DNA from 2 places in the Chryseobacterium sp. SNU WT5 genome. Region 1 is predicted to be linked to the other one. Evidence: riboswitches for the same ligand, from Rfam matches in the RefSeq annotation. Region 1 holds a riboswitch; the other holds the start of a gene.
What was found. Region 1 has a riboswitch for thiamine pyrophosphate ahead of FNJ88_RS05580 (TonB-dependent receptor). Riboswitches for the same ligand answer to the same signal wherever they lie in the genome.
Positions count from the first base shown of each region.

Region 1 (3,213 bases):
GGTTATTATTCTATTATTGGTTTAATCCGCAATCTGAAAGCTATCTGCTAAAATGCCCTTTCAAATTCTTCACGGGATACGATTGCCCTGGCTGTGGTAGTCAAAGAGCTCTTCACGCTACATTGCATGGCCAGTTCCGCGAAGCGTTTTCATACAATCCGTTATTTATTATCGCTCTTCCCTATGTGTTGACAGGGATCTTATTTGAGTGGTTTGGCTTAAAATATTCTTATCCTAAAACAAGAAAAATTTTATTTGGAAGTACAGCGATTTATACTGTCACTGGAATCATCATTCTGTTCTTTATTATAAGAAATTTATAATTTCTTATTTTTGCAGGCATGCTCAATTACTAATGAAAAACTTCTTCACTTTTCTTCTTTTAACCACCTCTATCATTTTCTCCGCACAGAAAAAATCAGTTGTTTCTAAAAACACTACGAAAAAGCCAATTGCTTCCGTAAAACCCACGCTACATTTAGATCATGTAAAACTGAATGATTCTGTATGTGCTCTTATTCCGTATAAGAAAGATCGCAAGTCTGGATTCACCAATCAGCAAGGCAAAATAATAATCCAACCAATTTATAGTAATGTTGGCTTTTTTACAGAAGATTGTAATCTCTTAAATTCTCCGAATAATAAAGTCCGGAAATTTGGTACAAAAAAATATGCATCCGTACGTTTGAATGATGAAGACTACAGAATTAATGACCAAGGCAGGAGAGTATATCACTTCAAAAAGGAGGATTTAGGAAAATGTCCATCAGAATTCAAAGCGCAATTATTTCATGCCTATATTATGAATCGCTCTTATGGAATAATAGAGGATTCTAAATTTGAGAATCCAGCAGATTTTCGACAATTTACCATTTATCCGCAATATGATTATCTACACATTTTAGAAGGTGATGATTTGAAAAACCCAATGATCATTGCTGTGAAAAATGATAAATTTGGCATCATCAATGTGAATAGCAAAGTAATAATACCTTTTGAATATGCCGATATCAAAAGAAATTACAGCTGGAAATTGGGCCGTTTATTTGAAGTTTCTAAAGACGGTATCAATCACTACTATGTTGACATCAATAATAGATCATATTAACGAAAACTTTTTGTAGTTTTGCACCCAGAAATTAAAGGGGTGCTATAAAAAGCTGAGATTATACCCAATGAACCTGGAACAGGTAATGCTGTTTAGGGACAATTCGAAATCATGCAAATGATATTCGAAACCGTATAACAATCGAAACCCCTTTTATTCAATTAATCTTAAAAATTAAAAGAATGAAAGGATTTATTTTTTTCGGACTTATCGCAAGTCCATTCTACTTCGCACAAAACACCGTGCAAGATTCCCTCAAGACGAAGGAAATTGAAAGCATCAACTTTCTAAAACGACTGCCCGTCACCAAAGAAATCATTAATGTCGAAAAAGATTTAGGTCAAAAAAACCTTGGTCAGGATTTACCGATTTTATTAAAAAATCAAATGTCTGTGATTTCGACTTCTGATGCTGGAAATGGTGTTGGCTATACTGGATTTAGAATTCGCGGAGTTGGTGGAACAGCAATTAATGTAATGCTGAACGGCGTTCCTTACAATGATTCAGAATCTCAAGGAACATTCTTTGTAAATGTGGGTGACTTAACAAGTTCTGCTTCTCAGATCATTATTCAGCGCGGGGTTGGTACTTCATCAAACGGAGTTTCTGCTTTCGGAGCAAGTGTAAATGTGATTACCAAAAGCCCAGCGAACGAATTCTATTTGAAAACAGACGATTCTTATGGATCTTTCAACACTTATAAGTATTCCGCAGAAGCGGGTAGCGGGAAATTCTGGAACAACCGCCTTTCTGTGATGGGAAGATATACCAAAATTCATTCTGATGGTTATATTGACCGGGCATTTTCGGATCTGAATTCCTATAATTTTTCGGCGCTTTTTGAAGAGAATAAAACAAAAATTCGACTATTGGCGTTTGGTGGTAAGGAAAAAACCTACCAAGCTTGGAACGGCATTAGCAAAGAGAAATATGAAAAGGACCCTCGAACTAATGGATCCGGCAAATATAAAGATCTTGCCACTGGTGAAAAGAAATTTTATGATAATGAAACTGATAATTACAGACAAAATCATTACCAATTATTGTGGGAACAAAACCTTAATCCGAATTGGAACTTAGAAACTACTTTTCATTACACCGATGGAAAAGGGTATTATGAAAATTACAAACAAGTCGATGAAAATGATCAATGGGCGGCTAAATTCGCCGATTACAATCTACAAATACCAGTAGTAAATGGCCTTCCCCTAGCAAAGTCTGATTTTATAAGAAAAAAATGGTTAGACAATGATTTCTACGGAGCAGTTTCTACTCTTTACGGTAAATTTAATAATATCGATGTAAATTTTGGAGTTGTTGGAAACCAATATTATGGCAGACATTTCGGCAATGTAACTGGCGTACAACTTACCAATGTGAAAGAACACGAATACTATCGGAACCGATCTATAAAAAACGAATTGTCAGGTTTTGCAAAAGCAATTATCAAATTAAATCAATTTGAATTGTATGGGGATCTGCAGCTTAGAAACATTAATTACGACACTAAAATAATTCAGCAAGGAGATAGTGAAGGTGTAAACTTAGAACGAAATTGGCTATTCTTTAATCCAAAAGCTGGTGTTAATTATAAAATAAATTCAGGCAAACTATTTTTCTCTTACGCACACGCTCATCGTGAACCCAATAGAGATGACCTTTTCGCCAGTCCTGGGGTCAAGGCAGAAAGACTTCACGATTTTGAAGCTGGGTTGGAAAAATCTTTTGGTGTAGTCTCTTTTACCACCAATTTGTATTACATGAAATACAGCGATCAGTTGGTTTTATCTGGTGAAATTAACAGTATAGGTTCTGCCATAAGAACTAATGCGAATGGATACCGCATGGGTGTTGAAGTAGGAGCACTTGCAAAGCTTTCTGATCAATGGAACATTTCGGGGAATTTTACGCTGAGTAAGAATGAAAACATTGATTTTAAAAACAAGACAACAACCGGATTCGAGAATCTTGGAAATACTCCAATTTCATTTTCACCAAATATTATCGGTAATATTTTATTAAACTATTCACCAGCAGCTAATTTTAGTTTAGGCATTCAGAACCAATATGTTGGAAGCCAATACTTAGACAACACCAATGATGAA
Region 1 is NZ_CP041687.1:1,174,679-1,177,891, forward strand. Features, by position in the region: gene FNJ88_RS05570 (DUF2752 domain-containing protein) at 1-323, shown strand, start outside; gene FNJ88_RS05575 (WG repeat-containing protein) at 356-1,108, shown strand; TPP riboswitch at 1,134-1,224, shown strand; gene FNJ88_RS05580 (TonB-dependent receptor) at 1,291-3,213, shown strand, end outside.

Region 2 (3,213 bases), 1.4 Mb from region 1:
ATTAAACAGCTGAATTTTGTCCGCACCACCTTCTAAGGCTTGTTTCGCTTGAGAGAACAGTAATTCAAAATCAATACTGCAATCCAATATTAGATACAATTCTTTTTTCATAACCATTCCTTTTCTAAGGCATTCCCAAATGCTTTCCAATAAGGATCTAATTCTATCGGTTTTAAATCCATCACATTTCCATTGAGGTCTTTGTAAGTTGAACGCTCTTTATTATGAAAAGATCCTATCACCGTTGCTTGAATTCCATTTAAATTTAAAAAATTCAGTAATTCTTCAATTTTACTGGGATTGACGCTCATCAGCATACTTCCTGCTCCAATAATTTCAAAAGGCGAAAGATTGAATTGATCCAACAACTTCCATTGCTCTTTTAAAACTGGAACTTTTCGTAAATCCAATTCACACCGAATCCCGGCTGCAATCGAAAATTCGGCAAATGCGTTTAGTACTCCACCTTCCGTTATATCATGCATCGCTTTTACAGATCCTGGATTTTTCTTATTAAATTCCGCAGCGAGTAAACCTTCACGCATCACACTTATTTGGTGAAATAATTGAAGAAAATCGAAAGGTTCTTCTCCTTTAAAAAGTTTCTTTGAAGTTTCAGGAAAATACAAACCTAAGATCGCCGTAGAAGCAATTCCAGCGTGTTTAGTCATCAACATCACGTCTCCTACTTCTGCTTGATCCGACGTCAACAAACTTCCTTTTGGCGCGATTGCGAACATTGTTCCTCCTCCACTCACGGTAGAATTGTGTCCCATTACCCAACCGGTATGTCCGCCCGTAATTGCGATTTTATTTTTTTCACACTCGTAATGAATTGCGGTCCAATATTCTTGGAATACTTTTTCCGTCATGTCTTCGGGTAAATTTAAAACCATCTGAAAATATTGTGGTGAAACACCAGAAGTCACAATATCATTGGCAATTAAATGAACAGATAAATAGGCAGACAGTTCGGGACCCAATTTTGGTAAATACGATAATGGATCACTTGCAGAGACCATTTCTAACTCGTCCGAAATTTTTATTAAACTACTGTCAACACCGAAAGAAGGTCCTTTTAAAACATTTTTATTCCGATATCCCAATTGATTTAATAAAGTGTTATTGATAAGATCATTATTTATTTTCATACATCAAGAAACTTTACGTAAACGCCAAAAAAATCACCGTAAGGCATTTTCCATTCTTTTACAGGAAACCATTTGGGTAAACCTGTACACATCCACGTAATTTCAAATTCACGATGTTGAAGATTTTTTTCGAGCAAGTCTATTAAAGTTTTTGGAGTGTAAAAAGTGGCTGTTCGATAGTATTCATTCGCTCCAAAAGATTGCTGCACTCTTCTGCGAATGAATTTGGGCGTTAACTTATTCATCATTCCCATTGCAAAGCCATTTTTACAAACGCGCGATGCTTCTGCAATTACTTGCTCAGGATTTTGATAGTATTCAAAAGTATTCATGAAAACCAGCAGATCAAAACTTTGATCTTTGAAAGGCATATGATGAACATCCGCCATGGTAAGATCGCCACCCCAGCGGTAAAGAGCCTGCGAAAGCATGAAAGGAGAAATATCTCCGCCAGTTGCTTCCAAACCGATTTGGTGCCACCATCGGGTGAATCGGGTCGTGCCACAGCCAAATTCTAAAAGGGTTTGATTTCGAACATCAGCTTTGATTAAGGCAGCCATAACAGCTTTTTGCTCAATTTCTGCACGTTTGTATTTTCCTTCGTAATAATCTTCATACCGATCGGTATATTGGCGGTTGAAAAACCATTCCTTACGTCCTTGCCAAGAGCGAATTCCATCAAAAATTAATTGGGATTGGGCGGTTTTATTTATTTCTTTTTCCATAAATAATATTTTACCACCGGGATCTCTTTGTAAAAGATCTTACATTCCTTTCGCTGGTCCTAACCAGAGCAAGTTATACGGGTATTATCTCAGCCAGAAGGCACCCCGATGTGTCGCAAAGATAATAATCATTTTGGAATATTCTCTATCATTTTATAAAGAAGAAAGATTAAATTTTAGAAAATATAGCAATCATAACCGCTACAAGTAATCCCATAAAAAAAGTGAACCGAAGTTCACTTTGAATTATTTTTTAGCTGCGGCATCTTTTTCAATCTGCTTAATTTCATTGAGTTTCTCAATAATTTTTGTAACCATTTCGGGTTTGGCTTCTTTTACCGGAATTACCACTTTCGTCATATCCCATTTAAAAACCAGATCTGAAGAATGAGCATCAATTGGATTTAGAGAAATCTCAAACCATTCTTGTTTATCAGCTAATTTTTGAACTGGAACTGTTACGTCTGCAATATTTAGTTTCTCATCGTAAGAATAAGCGCCCCACTGATTGGCATCTTTATTTAAGATTACTTTCCAATCTTTCTCCATAGGAATAACGAATAAACCGTATGTTCCTGCCATCACCTCTTTCCCACCGAAGTTGACATTTTGATCAAAAGTTATTTTGGTTGCACTATTTGCACCTGCACGCCAAACTTTTCCATAAGGAACGAGTTCACCAAAAACTTTTCTCCCTTTAATGCCAGGTCTGCCGTAATCAACAGAAATTTTGGTCATTGAGAATTGCTGTTCTACTTTCTGGCGCGGACTAGCTGTAGGAACATTAAATTGCGAAAACCCACAAAGGGAAAACGATAAGAAAAGAGTAACGAATAATTTTTTCATAAGTTTAATTATATTAGTGAAGAAAATTTTAACAAAGACTAAAGATATAAAAAATTGCAATTCAATATTCAATAAATTTAGGGTCAAAAAAAGCCACCTAAACCGAAGTCTAAGTGGCACCATTAAAAATAAAACTATGAAACTATGGCATTAACACGGTATCGATTACGTGTATAACTCCATTTGATTGGTTAACATCTGCAATTGTAATCTGGGCAGAATTGTTTTTTGCATCTGTAACGTATAATTTTTGACCTTTCATCCAGAATGTTAATTCTTCTCCCTGAACGGTTTTGGCCATGTATTTTTCATTATTTTTCTTAACCCAAGTCATTAGGTCTTTTCCAGAAATTTTTCCAGGAACTACGTGATAGGTTAATATTTTCGTTAGCATTGCTTTGTTTTCCGGTTTTATCAACATCTCTACTGTTCCGGCAGGTAATTTCGCAAAAGCTGCATTGGTTGGAGCGAAAACCGTGAAAGGTCCTTTG
Region 2 is NZ_CP041687.1:2,539,233-2,542,445, reverse strand. Features, by position in the region: gene FNJ88_RS12010 (thiamine phosphate synthase) at 1-111, opposite strand, end outside; gene FNJ88_RS12005 (AIR synthase-related protein) at 108-1,151, opposite strand; gene FNJ88_RS12000 (class I SAM-dependent methyltransferase) at 1,148-1,876, opposite strand; TPP riboswitch at 1,905-1,994, opposite strand; gene FNJ88_RS11995 (DUF2911 domain-containing protein) at 2,123-2,722, opposite strand; gene FNJ88_RS11990 (fasciclin domain-containing protein) at 2,865-3,213, opposite strand, start outside.
Region 2: linked by a shared signal. The riboswitch ahead of FNJ88_RS12000 (class I SAM-dependent methyltransferase) and the one ahead of FNJ88_RS05580 (TonB-dependent receptor) in region 1 are both predicted to bind thiamine pyrophosphate.